DNA from 2 places in the Undibacterium sp. 5I1 genome. Region 1 is predicted to be linked to the other one. Evidence: predicted binding sites of a transcription regulator. Region 1 holds the regulator's gene; the other holds the start of a gene.
The links. The regulator FNR, encoded in region 1, switches genes on or off when oxygen is low (the NO sensors DNR and NnrR bind a similar motif). The targets are predictions, from matches to a motif close to TTGATNNNNATCAA.
Positions count from the first base shown of each region.

Region 2: the regulator FNR is predicted to act here: its motif matches at 3,274-3,287, upstream of RGU72_RS00660 (hemerythrin domain-containing protein).

Region 1 covers NZ_JAVIWI010000001.1:1,944,045-1,951,784, reverse strand. The annotation lists gene ftsH (ATP-dependent zinc metalloprotease FtsH) at 1-1,585, shown strand, start outside; gene folP (dihydropteroate synthase) at 1,652-2,494, shown strand; gene glmM (phosphoglucosamine mutase) at 2,510-3,853, shown strand; tRNA gene RGU72_RS08605 (tRNA-Arg) at 4,082-4,155, shown strand; gene RGU72_RS08600 (OmpW/AlkL family protein) at 4,491-5,108, shown strand; gene fnr (fumarate/nitrate reduction transcriptional regulator Fnr) at 5,369-6,148, shown strand; gene RGU72_RS08590 (hypothetical protein) at 6,274-6,522, opposite strand; gene RGU72_RS08585 (FixH family protein) at 6,585-7,115, opposite strand; gene ccoG (cytochrome c oxidase accessory protein CcoG) at 7,125-7,740, opposite strand, start outside.
Region 2 covers NZ_JAVIWI010000001.1:160,584-168,323, reverse strand. The annotation lists gene ppc (phosphoenolpyruvate carboxylase) at 1-2,280, shown strand, start outside; gene mobB (molybdopterin-guanine dinucleotide biosynthesis protein B) at 2,362-2,892, shown strand; gene RGU72_RS00665 (YjfB family protein) at 2,946-3,146, shown strand; gene RGU72_RS00660 (hemerythrin domain-containing protein) at 3,460-3,915, shown strand; gene RGU72_RS00655 (RNA-binding S4 domain-containing protein) at 3,951-4,169, opposite strand; gene RGU72_RS00650 (DUF2282 domain-containing protein) at 4,701-4,952, shown strand; gene RGU72_RS00645 (DUF692 domain-containing protein) at 4,975-5,898, shown strand; gene RGU72_RS00640 (DNA-binding domain-containing protein) at 5,891-6,697, shown strand; gene RGU72_RS00635 (DoxX family protein) at 6,748-7,206, shown strand.

The DNA of each region.
Region 1 (7,740 bases):
GCAGTCTTTCCTTTCCCAAGTCTTTATTTCATGGTTCCCGATGCTGTTGTTAATTGGCGTTTGGGTGTTTTTCATGCGTCAGATGCAAGGCGGCGGCAAAGGTGGTGCATTCTCATTCGGTAAATCTAAAGCACGTATGCTGGACGATACCAACAACAACGTTTCTTTTGCTGATGTCGCAGGGTGTGATGAGGCGAAAGAAGAGGTTGGCGAGATTGTTGATTTCTTGCGAGATCCAAGTAAATTCCAAAAGCTCGGTGGTCGTATTCCACGTGGTGTCTTAATGGTTGGCCCACCGGGTACAGGTAAAACTTTGTTGGCACGTGCGATTGCGGGTGAGGCGAAGGTACCATTCTTCACTATTTCCGGCTCTGATTTTGTTGAAATGTTTGTTGGTGTTGGTGCATCTCGCGTCCGCGATATGTTTGAAAACGCCAAGAAACATGCGCCATGTATCATTTTCATTGATGAAATTGATGCTGTCGGGCGTCATCGTGGCGCCGGTATGGGTGGTGGTAATGATGAGCGTGAGCAGACATTGAACCAAATGCTGGTTGAGATGGATGGCTTTGAGGCTAATTCTGGTGTGATTGTGATTGCGGCGACTAATCGTGCCGATGTCCTTGATAAGGCCTTATTGCGCCCTGGTCGTTTTGATCGCCAAGTCTCTGTTGGTTTGCCAGATATTCGCGGTCGTGAGCAAATTTTGAATGTGCACATGCGCAAAGTGCCTATCAGTACTGACGTTAAAGCCGATATCTTGGCACGTGGTACTCCAGGTATGTCAGGTGCAGATCTTGCGAATCTTGTTAATGAAGCTGCGTTATTTGCTGCACGTCGCAATAAACGCATCGTTGAAATGCTGGATTTTGAAGACGCTAAAGACAAAATTTTCATGGGACCTGAGCGTAAGTCTATGGTCATGCGTGAAGATGAACGTCGTAACACTGCTTATCATGAGTCTGGCCATGCCGTTGTCGCTAAACTTTTGCCGAAGGCAGATCCAGTCCACAAAGTAACAATCATGCCGCGTGGGTTTGCATTGGGTCTGACATGGCAGTTGCCAGAGCATGATCCGATTAGCGGCTACAAAGATAAAATGCTGGAGGAAATTTCCATTTTGTTTGGCGGTCGAATTGCTGAAGAAATTTTTGTCGGTCAAATGTCCACTGGTGCATCGAACGATTTTTCACGTGCAACGAAGTTGGCTCGTGCAATGGTGACACGCTTTGGTATGTCTGACAGCATGGGAGTGATGGTGTATGAAGATAGTCAGAGCGAAGGTTACTTTGGTGGTCCGTCAAAAACGATTTCTGAAGTGACACAGCAAAAAGTGGATGCGGAAATTCGTAATATTCTGGATACACAGTATGCCCTGTCCCGTAAATTGCTCGAAGAGAATCGTGACAAAGTTGAAGCAATGACTAAAGCTTTGTTAGATTGGGAAACGATAGATGCTGATCAGATTAACGACATTATGAGCGGCATAGATCCACGCCCGCCAAAGTTAGGTCAGTCAACACGTAAGACGCCGACAGATACAACGTCTGGTGGCGTATCTCCAAACGCGGCGGCACCAGCTTAAATATCAATTAATAGTTTGACTTTAATTTAGGGTGAGAAGCGATTCTCGCCCTAATTTTTTATATTCATGAATAATTATTTCGAATGTGGTCGATATCGATTTCCGTTACAGGGGTCACAGTTTCGTCCTTTAGTAATGGGAATACTCAACATTACGCCTGACTCATTTTCAGATGGAGGGCAATTCCAGGGATTAGATGCGGCGCTCTCACATGCGGAGCAGATGATACGAGATGGTGTAGATATTATTGATATTGGCGGCGAATCCACTCGGCCAGGTGCAACGCCTTTGTCGCTTGATGAGGAGTTGAGCCGGGTCATGCCAGTGATTTATGCTTTGCGTGATTGTGGTAAGCCTTTATCCGTCGATACCTACAAGACACAAGTAATGCGAGAAGCCATTCTTGCAGATGTTGATATGATCAACGATATCAACGGCTTTAGAGCGCCAGGCGCTATCGACGTTGTTGCCAAGGCTGATGTTGGCTTATGTGTGATGCATATGCAAAATACGCCGTCAGATATGCAACTTCAACCTGAGTATGACGATGTAAATACTCAGGTAACTGATTTCTTAGATAAGATGGTGGCCGATTTATTAAATGCTGGAATTGAGCCCCAACGTATTTGCCTTGATCCCGGATTTGGCTTTGGAAAAACCTTGCAGCATAATGTGGCAATGCTGAAAAATATAGATCAGTTTCAAGCTAGATTTGGTATGCCAATACTTGCTGGTTTATCTCGGAAATCGATGCTGGGAGCAATCACAGGGAAAAGCGTAGAGCAGCGCCTGGCCGCAAGTATTGCTGCATCAATCGCAGCCGTCGCAAACGGCGCAAAAATTTTACGAGTGCATGACGTAGCAGAGACCGTCGATGCGTTAGCCGTGTGGCGCGCGTTATCAAATTAAAGAAAGAAAATCAAAATGACGAGAAAATATTTTGGTACCGACGGTATCCGCGGCAAAGTTGGCGTCGCACCAATTACCCCTGATTTTGTAATGCGCTTAGGTTATGCTGCCGGCAAAGTGTTAGCGCAACGTGGACATAAAGGAGAGGGTAAGCCTACTGTCTTGATCGGTAAAGATACTCGGGTGTCTGGCTATATGCTAGAGGCTTCTTTAGAGGCAGGATTTGCTGCAGCTGGAGTTGATGTGATGCTCTCAGGGCCGATGCCTACTCCTGCTGTAGCTTATTTGACCAGAGCCTTACGCTTGTCGGCTGGTGTCGTGATTTCTGCCTCACATAATCCTTATTATGACAACGGGATTAAGTTTTTTTCTGCGCAGGGCAATAAATTACCTGATGAAGTCGAGCTCGCAATTGAGGCCGAGCTAGAAAATGGGATGGACTGTGTTAGTTCAGATTTACTCGGCAAGGCGCATCGTCTGCGTGACGCAAATGGTCGCTATATCGAATTTTGTAAAAGTACTTATCCCAACGAATTAGATTTACGCGGTTTGAAGATCGTAGTCGATTGCGCACATGGTGCAGCTTACGATATCGCTCCGCATGTATTTCATGAATTAGGTGCTGAAGTTATCTCTATCGGTAATCAGCCGAACGGTTTTAATATTAATGACCAGGTCGGTGCTACCGCGCCAGATGCGTTAGCTATTGCCGTCAGAGCGAATCATGCAGATATCGGTATCGCTTTGGATGGTGATGCTGATCGCCTCGTTATGGTGGATAGAAACGGTAAAATTTATAATGGCGACCAACTACTTTATTTGATGGTGATGGATCGTCTTGCAATTGGTCCAGTTCAGGGTGTGGTTGGTACTTTGATGACCAATATGGCGGTCGAGTTGGCATTGCAGGATTTGGGCGTTGGTTTTGTCCGGGCTAAAGTGGGCGACAGATACGTGCTGGAACAAATGCAAGAGCGTGGCTGGATGCTAGGTGGTGAAGGTTCCGGACATTTACTCTGCCTGGATAAGCACACTACGGGCGATGGTATTGTCTCTGCGTTGCAAGTTTTATCTGCGCTCCGTCGCAATGGCAAGACCCTGGATCAATGTTTTGAACATTTGATCTTATTCCCACAAGTTTTACTCAATGTTAAAGTGCCTGCCGGATTTAACTGGCAGAAAAATGAAGCTGCCGTTTTAGAAAAACAGCGCGTAGAAGCAGAGTTAGGTAACAAAGGGCGAGTGCTGATTCGTGCATCAGGTACGGAGCCGTTAGTCCGCGTTATGGTAGAAGCGGTTGATTTGGAAATGGCCAATAAATTTGCTCGCAGGCTAGTTGACTGTATAACACCAGCCTAATTTTATATTTGAAATTGTATCGGTCGCATTATTGAATATAGAAGCGATACCATGTACTATTCAGCCTTCGGTTTTTTATATTATTTGGCCAGTACCGCGAATAATATAAGTACTAAATAATTCAATAGCACTTAAGAATTTGATTGAATTGAATCCAAGTATTCTGTACCAGAATATTTGGTTGTTATGGTAAGTGTTATTGTATAACAATTCACATACTTCTCCCGCGCGTCGGTAGCTCAGCTGGATAGAGCAATGCCCTTCTAAGGCATGGGTCGGGGGTTCGAGCCCCTCCCGACGCACTTCTTTTCTACATCCCCAGATTTTCTAAAGTCATCAGCCTCAAGAAAAATTTGAGGCTTGTCTGTGATCAGAAACAGCTTTTGATCATCTGCCTCAGTCTTGATAAATACAAGTTTCTTTGTGTTTGCATTCATCTAATAAATAACCGCAAAATTACTTTGTGGCCATCAGAGATCCATCGTCAGATAAATATTGCATTCCCGTTAGCTTGCACTCATGCAGACTTCAAGATTTGAGTTGTAGGTTTCACCTGGGTTGATCTACATCAAAGCTGATAACTCGTCGCAGTATTAAACTTCTTGCCAGACAAACGACGATTGATGGGGAAGTAAAAATGAAAAAGACTATAGCGTTATCGGTAGTAACAGCTGCGCTGTTAAGCATGTTTTCTGCAACTGCATGTGCACAAGAAAGTCCTTGGTTGGTACGAGTCAGGGCAGAGCATTTGTCGACCGCAAATAAGTCAGATCCTATTGGTGGAGTTGGTCCAGCCGACCGGTTAGAGGTTTCTGACAAAACGATTCCTGAGTTGGATATTTCTTACTTTTTTAGTCCAAATATTGCAGCAGAATTAGTACTGACTTATCCGCAAAAACATGATGTTTATCTCGATGGTACAAATATCGGTAGCTTTAAACATTTACCTCCGACTTTGCTGATTCAATATCATTTTTTACCTGATGCGCAGTTTAGTCCTTATCTTGGTGCTGGTATAAATTACACTCGAATTTCTGACGTGAATCTGCTTAACGGCACAGGTTCTTTGGAAAACAGCAGCGTCGGTCTAGCGTTACAGGCAGGCGTGGATTACAAGATAGACAAACGATGGTCAATTAATGCTGATATCAAAAAGGTGCAGATACGTAGCGATGTATTTATTTCTGGTGCCAAAATCAGCGCAGTAAAGGTCGACCCTTTGATGATCGCTGTTGGGCTAGGTTATCGCTTCTAAATAATCTCCAGAGGCACATGGAGCGCTGTTCTAAAAGAAATTCCGGGTTGATAGGCAATCGAGGCATAGTCTCGATTGCCTATTTCTGATTAAGGACAATCGATTAATGCCATGCTGTTGGAAAAATAAGGATATACATCCACCTTCTTAGGGTAATTTGAGTTCAGAGACCGCTTTCATATTGCAATAATTTAAATAAAATTTAGCGATGCATTTGCGCTAAACTCAATTCATTGATTACAGTCTCAGGGTTGCAACTTATGAACGTACATCTTCCTCATCTGGCTACGCCAGCAAGCACCTCAACGATCCCACCACTTAAATTGCAAGATATTCGGATTCACTGTGCCGCCTGTAGTCTGCATCAATTATGCCTTCCCATGGGATTGGCCGAAGCGGATATGGATAAGTTGGACAGCATCATTGGCCGTAGAAGACGGATCAAGCGGGATGATGCCTTGTATCGCATGGGTGAACCGTTCACCAATTTATACGCGATCCGGGTTGGGCATTTTAAAACCTCTCAAACAAACTCTATCGGTCAGCAACATATAACCGGCTTTCAAATGGCTGGCGAATTGCTAGGGATGGACGCGATTGGTAGTAACGCTCATCATTGTGAGGCAATTGCACTGGAAGACAGCGAGGTGTGTGAGATACCGTTTAATAGCCTGGAGCATCTATTTGGTGAAGTACCAACCTTACTGAGCCATTTTCACCGCATCATGAGTCGTGAAATTAATCGAGAGCAAAACGTGATGTTGCTGTTGGGTAGCATGCGTGCCGACCAGAAATTTGCTGCTTTTTTGGTGAATCTATCCTCGCGCTATGCTGCGCGAGGATATTCGGCAACACGTTTTCAACTTCGCATGTCACGCGAAGAAATCGGCGGCTATCTTGGCTTGACGATAGAAAGCGTCAGTCGCCTGCTAAGCAAATTTAAAAAGTTAGAGCTGCTTTCAGTCGATCAGCGCGATATCGAACTCCTGCAATTACTTACCTTAAAATCAATTGCGGCAGGTACTGATCATTGTGCTTAGACCTTACCTACGTATTGTTTAAGTATTGTTTGAGTCGAGCTTGATGCCAGCATTTTTTTATCTGCTTCATTTTATTTTTCTTCAGAAAATGTCAGTCTTCCTATTCAACTCAACGCAGGCTTGTACTAAAAAGAGGGTTGGCTCTTAATACTGCTATCAGAATTAGCCACTAGCAAATAGCAGGTAAGCGCGCTGGATAATGCACAACATATCCAGAAGCTAAAAAATCCTAATGTATAGATGGCGGGTCTGGATAACTCAATCGGCACGCCAGAAAACACCAGGTCATGCGGATCAAAAATAGAAAAGAACAAACCTTCGGCAGCAACCGCAACCAAAAAAGATGACCATAATATTGCTATAGCGCGTCGCATGTTTGTCTCCTTTGTTATTGTAAAAACTGCCGACCAGTTTGTTGGCTTACTTGCGTATTCAATCAAAGCGGATCTAGGACGATTGCTTGCTGTAAGGGCCAGTTCCAGACTCCACTAAGACGCCATTGCTTAGGCTGATCTTCTAGCGTGACTTGCCAGGCTGCTTTATCTAATAACGGTAGTGCTAAAGAAAAATTACCGGATTCATCTACTGGTGTTTTGATCGCCAGATCTTTAGATGGTTGAGTAGGGTGAACCAATTTCATCGTTAAGATACCGGTTGATATTTTTTGATCGCTACTGAGTTTTCCTTTAATGATCCCGCTCGCAGCATCGTATTGTATGGATGCGTTTAACTTTAATGCCGCAGCCACCTTGTCACGCCGCAGGTCCTGATTGATTGCCTGGCCTTCTCTATAATAATCATCCACCACCATCGCATCTTGTTCTCGGAAGGCGATCGACACCATATACGAGCCGGCAACCACTGCAACAATCGGTGGCGCTAACAGGAACCAAAGCCAGATTTGTTTAAACCAAGGTGCTTGCTTAGTGTTGATAGAGATGGGTGCTGAAATAGGTGAGGTCGACATCACACGCTCCTAATTGTGGGGAATAATAAATACAGCTTTTTCTTTGACCTGCAAGGCCGGATTATCGATCGCTTCAAGCTGAAACCAAATTTTGTTACTACCTTGTTTGCCATGATCGTGGTCTACATGCACCCGGACTGGTATCGCTTTTGTAGTAGCTCCTGGCAGCTCGATTTGGTCGGGGCTGTCTAAACGGATTGAGTCCAGCCCCGATACTTTGATGCGATAAATATGATTTGCTTCCGCCGTGTTCATAATTTGTAGCTTATAAACATTTTCAATCACGCCTTCATTTAATTCTCTACCCATAGAGCCGCGGTCACGGATAACGTCTAGTTTTAAGGGGACACGTGTTAGTAAATTGATCGCTAATACCGATACGATGACGACCAAGATAGCGCTATAGATCAAGACTCTTGAGCGGAAGATTGACTTCAAAACCTGTTGTTCTGACAGATTATTTTTGATCGCATTTGCGGTAGAAAAACGAATCAAGCCCTTTGGTGCTCCGATCTTATCCATCACCGTATCGCAGGCGTCTACGCAGGCGGCACAGCCTATACATTCGTATTGCAGGCCGTCCCGGATATCGATACCGGTCGGGCATACCTGAACGCAAATTGAG
Region 2 (7,740 bases), 1.8 Mb from region 1:
CAGACCGTGATCACTCGCCTCTTGGATGAGCGTGATCGTATGCAATTGACGCCGGAAGAATCGGACGCCAATGATGAGGCGCTCAATCGTGCCGTGCTGACTTTATGGCAAACCCGCATGCTGCGCACCTCTAAATTATCGGTGCTGGATGAAGTGGAAAACGGTCTGAGTTTTTACGATGCCACTTTCTTACGCGAGCTACCGAGTTTGTATGCAGGTTTAGAGGATTTGCTGAGCAGCAAAGAGGACAGCCATAAGCCAATTGATTTGCCTAGTTTTATGAAGATGGGAAGCTGGATTGGCGGTGACCGCGACGGTAATCCTTTTGTGACTGCTAGCGTGCTGGAACAGACTCTGGCAATGCAAGCAACCCGCGCACTCAAATTTTATCTGGATGAATTGCATACGCTGGGTTCGCAATTGTCGATGGCCACTTTACTGGTCAATGTGTCGGCAGACTTGCTGGATCTGGCGGAACGTTCGCCCGATCACTCACCGCATCGAGCAGATGAACCCTATCGCCTTGCCGTCAGCGGCATTTATGCGCGGCTGGCTGGCACCTACAAACAATTGCTGGGCGCAGACCCGGTCATTCATGCATCCGGCGATGCGACGCCCTATGCCACGGCGGAAGAATTATCAGCCGACCTCGATATCGTCCATCAATCCCTACTGGACAACGGCTCGGCTGCGATTACACGGGGTCGTTTGCGACACCTGCGCCGAGCAGTACGTGTGTTCGGATTCTATTTAGCGCCGGTCGATCTGCGTCAAAACTCCGACGTGCACGAGCGGGTCGTAGCTGAATTATTAGAAGCCGCCAAACCCGGCAGCAACTACCTGCAATTAGACGAAGAGCAACGCATCCATTTGTTGGCGGCTGAAATCGAATCCTCGCGCCCACTTGCCTCGCCTTATATTACTTACTCGGAAGAGACTCAATCTGAGCTGGCGATTTATCGTGGCGCCCGAACGGCGCAATTGCGCTACGGCAAAGGAGCTGTGCCCAACTGTATTATCTCCAAAACCGATGGCGTATCGGACATGCTGGAACTGGCTTTATTGCTAAAAGAAGCAGGCTTACTACATCCGCTAGAAGGCAGTCTGGATGTGAATATTATTCCGCTGTTTGAAACCATTGGTGATTTACAAAACAGCGCACCGTCGATGGATAGATTGCTCGCTTTACCCGCTTACGCACGCTTACTGGCAAGTCGCAATCATGCGCAAGAGGTCATGCTGGGCTACTCCGACAGCAACAAAGACGGCGGCTTCCTGACATCCGGTTGGGAACTGTATAAAGCTGAGTTAGATCTGGTAACAATATTCGCTAAACATCAAGTACGCTTGCGCTTGTTCCATGGCCGTGGCGGCTCGGTCGGCCGTGGTGGTGGCCCAAGTTATCAGGCGATTCTGGCGCAACCAGCTGGCGCAGTGCAGGGGCAAATCCGGTTGACTGAACAAGGCGAAGTGATCACCGCTAAATATGGCAATCCTGAAGTTGGCCGTCGCAATCTGGAAGTGTTGGCAGCAGCGACTCTGGAAGCCAGCCTGCTGTCGGATAAAGAGCCCGCGCCACCACCCGCATTTTTAAAAGTGATGGAAGAGTTATCCGATCACGCTTTCCGCGCTTACCGGAATATGGTCTATGAGACCGAGGGTTTTGAGCAGTATTTTTGGGAATCCACAGTGATCTCAGAAATCGCAGGACTGAATATCGGCAGCCGTCCGGCATCGCGTAAAAAATCTACGGCGATAGAGGATTTACGAGCGATTCCATGGGTATTTAGCTGGTCACAATGTCGCCTGATGTTGCCGGGCTGGTTTGGTTTTGGCTCAGCCGTCACAAGCTACTTGCAAGCACATCCAGACTATGGGTTGCAAACTCTGCAAGCGATGTTTAAAGACTGGTCGTTCTTTTCTACGGTCTTATCGAATATGGAGATGGTGTTATCCAAAAGCGATATCGGTATCGCCAGCCGCTATGCGCAACTGGTCAAGGACGAGGCTTTACGTAATCGTATCTTCCCGCGTTTAAAAGCCGAACATGAAGCGACTATTGCCGCTTTAACGTCGATCTCTGGGCAGTCAGAATTATTGTCTGCGAACCCTTTGCTAAAACGCTCAATCAGCAATCGCTTCCCATATTTATCGCCGCTAAACCATGTGCAGGTTGAGTTACTGGAGCGCTATCGCAATGGCGACCCGGATGAGCGGGTAAGGCGGGGCATACACTTATCGATCAATGGGATTGCTGCTGGTTTGCGGAATAGTGGTTGATTCTGGATCACTAGTCTTGTTCTCTATTGGAGTACCATACGGACAAGGAAATTATTAAGTTACCAAAAAATCAATTATTACATGTCAACTCAATTACTCGGCGTCATCGGCTGGTCTGGTAGTGGAAAAACCACGTTGTTGGAATATCTCATCACACAACTAGTTGCTCAAGGTACAAGTGTGAATGTGATCAAACATAGTCATCATGATATTGTTTTAGAGCCGCCGCACAAAGATAGCGCAAGATTACGTATGGCAGGCGCAAATGAAGTGCTGCTGGCCTCGCCTTATCGTGTTTCATTAATCACAGAGTTACGGCAAAAGCCAGAACCCTCGTTGTCTGACTTGCTCCGCCGTCTGGCAGCCGCCGACCTGACTTTAGTAGAAGGTTATAAGTGGGAGCCCATTCCAAAACTAGAAATCCATCGCCCCGGCCTCGGCAAACCTGATTTGTATTCAAGCGATCTGCGAGTGGTGGCAGTTGCGGCAGATACGCCAGCGCCAGCAGATCTGAGTGCCGGCATAGTCTGGCTCGATCTGAATCAACCGGAGCAGATACTAAAATGGCTACAACTTGCGCTGGCGGAAAAGTTATTTTCGGTCTCGCTATAAAGTCGCACCCAGTTCCAGCCGTTAAGGAAGACACGTATTAATGGGAGAATATAATGGACGTTACAGGTATTGCCAGCGTTGCCACAACTTTGGCCGATGTAGGTACTAGCCAAGCGGTTAGTATTGCTGTGCTTAAAAAAGCGCAAGACATTAGCAAGGACAGCGCAACCGCTTTGATCGAAGCGATTCCAAGCGCTCCAACGGTATCGAATTTACCGCCAAATCTTGGCAGAAATATCAATACCACTGCTTAGTGTTATTTTGTTGCCGACGTACAAGGTTGTGCGTCGGGTGACTTTATTTTTACGGTAATTCATACTCATGAATTACATTTGAACTGTTTCTTAAGTTTTTCTCACGCCTCCTCACTTCACCAACGATTTGTTGTAATTCAAGCGTGTCAGCCAAAAATTAAAGCGCACCTTGATGAACTAACAAATTACGCTCACACCACCAAAAAATCCCGCAGCAAAAAAATCTACAATCAGTGATAATCCTGTCGAGAATATTGAGCAGTATTAATTGGCAATGAAATCGCCAGTGAGCCTGGCGCGACTAGGAAAAATAATGACTGATACACAATGGGGATGGTCGGATCGGCTAAGTTTGAGCTATGCGCCCATGGATGAAACACATCAAGAATTTGTCACGCTCTGCGCTGCGCTGGCAGAAGACAATCCGGCAACCTACATCGAGCGTTTAGATGCCTTGATCGCACATTCAGTCGAACACTTCGATCAAGAAAATCAATGGATGACTGAAACCCAATTTCCACCAGGCGGCTGTCATATCACAGAGCACAACGCCATACTGCAAGTCATGCACGAAGTGCGACGCCGGATAGAATTAGGAGAAACCGATTTAGGCGCACGCCTGGCAGAAGAATTGCCGCACTGGTTTGAACATCATGTTGATACCATGGACAATATGCTGGCGCGCTTTATGAGTAATGAGCAAATGCAGCAAAATCAACTTGCAACATTGTCTGAAGAGCCAGTCAGCGCCGGCACAGCAGCCGTTTGATTATTCAACAAATAAGCAAAACGTATTAGGGTGAATTAAGCCGCAATCACCTTGATGCGAACATCGCCCAAGACTACTTTTTGTCCTTGCCGGATTTTGGCTGTTTTACGCAACTCCTGCTTGCCGTCAACGGCAACGGCACCACTGGCGACAATCACTTTGCCTGCACCACCGCTGTCGCATAGTCCGACCAGTTTTAATAATTGATTCAATTCAACGAATTCGCCATCCAGGCTAAAAGTAAGTTCTTGCATAAAATTCCTGATCAACATTAAGCTTCTTGTTAGCTACAAGGCGAAGAATAACCTATCCGCTGAATAACCCAAACTGCCGCTAAAAATTAGTATCCAATCAAGATTGAACCCAGATTTTCCATTAGACCGCTACCACTTCGCAAAAAACGCAGACGGCGTGCGGTCTTCAGAGGGATAGCACCACCGCGATTCGAGTGGAAACGCTACAGCGACAATTGCACCGTTGGCGAACTGCCTGGCGTTGTTGCTCCTCCTAGCAAGATGCAGCTTGCGTCGTCGTCGCGTCTAGCCAGTCAGTCCGCCAAAGGCACACTTGTCGCTGTTCCAATGGAAAATCTGGGTTGAATCTAATTTGAAATTTGTTTCGTAAAAATTAATAATGAATACAAGATTCACACAAAAGCAGGACATTTTTTAAAAAGATGTGTAAGGTATCTCTGCTTTGATCGACTATTCGTTGTAAGTGATGTGTATTGATTCAATTATCGATTCAACTTAATGTAAGCCCTTTTTAATTTATTGGAGATCAACATGAACAACAAAGCCATGATCGCAGTTGCATTAGCAGGTTTGCTTGGTTCCGCTATGGCAGCCGCCGCTGAACCAGCAAAAACAGAAAAATGTTTTGGCGTCGCCAAAGCAGGTCAAAATGATTGCGCTACTAAAACTGGCTCCCATTCTTGCGCTGGCCAAGGCAAAAAAGATATGGACCCTAGTGAATGGAAAAAAGTCCCGGCAGGCACCTGTGAAAAAATGGGCGGCAAAGTAGACAAAGCAGCCTGATTTTAGCTAAATTTAATACAGCTTGAACTCCGCGTTCGAGACGATGCGCAAACCGACCGTCAACTTAGGGGTTGGCGTTGGTTTGCGCAGTCAGCATTACCGTGATTTTCTGAATGCGCCAGTAGCAATCGACTGGTTAGAGGTGCATTCAGAAAATTATTTTGGCGATGGCGGTTACGATTTGCATGTTTTGCAGCAACTACGTCAAGATTATCCCATCAGCCTGCATGGTGTCGGTTTAGCTCTCGGCTCTGCCGTTGGTTACAACGCCTACAACGACGCCCATCTGCAAAAATTACACCACCTGGTTCAACGCATACAACCTGCTCTGGTATCCGAACATTTGTGTTGGGGTGCTGTGACTGGTCGTCATTTAAACGATTTACTCCCGCTACCATTGCGTCAAGATGCTTTAGAGTTGATATGCGAGCGGGTTGATCAAGTACAAAATCTATTGCAAAGAAGCGTGCTGATCGAAAACGTCTCGACCTATTTACGCTTCGCCCAAGATGACATGTCCGAGGCAGAATTTCTGGTACAACTGGCAAAGCGTACAGGCTGCGGCATTTTATTAGACGTCAATAACCTCTACGTCAATCAGCATAATCACGGCGAAGATGCCTTAGCAGCGCTGCGTCATTTCTCTGATCTGCCACAAGGTGTGATTGGTGAGATTCATCTGGCAGGACATTTGCGTACTGATGACTGCCTGATCGATCACCATGGTTGTGAACTAGCGCCGGAGGTATGGGATTTATACCAAACAACGTGCTCGCTACTGGGCACAGAAATTCCTGTGTTGATTGAATGGGATACCGATATTCCGGCGCTACCGGTTCTGCTGGCCGAAGCGGCTAAGGCGACGTATTACAGGGATGCGTCTCGTGCCAACATCATCAACGCAAGTAGTGTCAGTAACTCAATATCAGCGGCACATCATGGCTGACCCTCGCAGCCTCTCTGCGATACAACAGCAGTTTGCAGATGCTTTATTGTTTCCCGACCAAAGTACCAGTCCATTGTTCAAATCCTCGCCGGAACAAGCACAAGAACGCTTGGGGATTTATAGGGGGAATGTGTCCGCCATCTGGACTCAAGCCTTACAAAATACCTATCCTGTTTTATATCAATTGGTCGGCGCAGAATTTTTTGAGCAAATGGCCAAAGCCTACGGACGCGCCCATCCGTCTACTTCAGGCGATTTAAACGAATTTGGATCGCAGCTATCCATTTTTTTAGCTGATCCAGCAACTGGTATCGGTATCATCAATGACTATCCCTATTTTCCAGATGTCGCCAACTTAGAGTGGCATGTGCATACGGCCTATTACGCAACCAATACAGCGCCGTTGGGCCTGGCCGAAGTGATTGAAAAAACAGGAGAACATTTTGGACAAACCCGTTTGCGCCTACACCCAGCTTGCCGATTAATAACATCGGAGTGGGCTTGTGCAAGCATTTGGCAAGCACACCAACCAAAAATCGATGTCGCTTATCCAGAGCAATTAGAGGTAAAAAACTATTGCTTAGTCAACCGCCAACATTGGTTAGTCGAAGTACATGCATTAGGCATAGCGTCGTATGTTGGATTGCTAGCCTTATCGCAAGGAGAAAGTATCGGATGGGCATTGGAGCAAGCGATGGAACACGATCCCGATTTTCAGATTGCGGATCAACTACAGCAATGGTTTAACTGGGGCATTTTTGTAGAGAGTAAACTGTCTTCCAGCGATGAACGCATGTAAGGAAAACCGCACTCCTCCGACTGACTTGCATAACTAACAGGGAGAATAAAATGAACCAATTTTTGCGGCTGCATCAACTCAGCACCAGCATCGATCAACTAATACAAGAATGGGGCGGCGCATTGCTTAATCTTGGTTTGCGGATTTTTGTAGGCTGGCAATTTCTAAAATCTGGGATGGTAAAGATTCAGGACTGGGAGGCAACTTTATCCCTATTCCGCGAGGAATATCATGTTCCCGTCTTGCCGCCGGAGCTAGCCGCGATTACCGGCGCTGGTGGAGAATTGTTTTTCCCGATTTTGTTAATTACAGGCTTATTCTCCCGCCCTGCCGCTTTAGGATTATTTGCAGTCAATGCAATGGCAGTCGTATCGTATCCGCAGCTTTGGTCATTTGAGTGTCCGGCGGCCATCAATGATCATCTGTATTGGGGTTTGCTGCTGGCTGTATTAGCAGTATTTGGACCTGGAAAAATTGCGATAGATGACTGGATCAAATCTCGATATTAAATTAGAAGCGGATACTTTTCTAAAATAGAGATATTAATAGGACTGATGCAAAAACGTAAAGCTATTTACTACCATTCCCATGGAACTAGATGGCTGTACATAAAAAATTAAGACCTCTCAACATAGAGGCACAGGGCCACAGAGAAAGCCATGAGAACAGCGAAAACCTGTCTTTCTCTTCCTTTGTTGTTCCTCTGTTTCCGCGTGTCTGCATGCCTCTGTGATGAGGGGTTTTGATTTTTGCATAAGTGCTAAGAGAATTTCTAAAAACTATTTTTCTTGTTACTCCTGTGCAGGCGGGAGTCCAGAGACGTGCGTTAATTCAATAACGCCCTTTGGATACCTGCTAAAGCCATGCAGAACTAGAGTCATCAGCTCTGGTCATCATTTGTAATTTTTTGGAAATTCAAAAAGTACAAAGTCCAATGATAATGCGGCTTCTAACATAGAAACATGCCAGAAGCCGCATTATCTTTAGATATCCAAAATCAATAATCTTAAGGAAACATGATATTGGATAGTGGTGTAGACAAC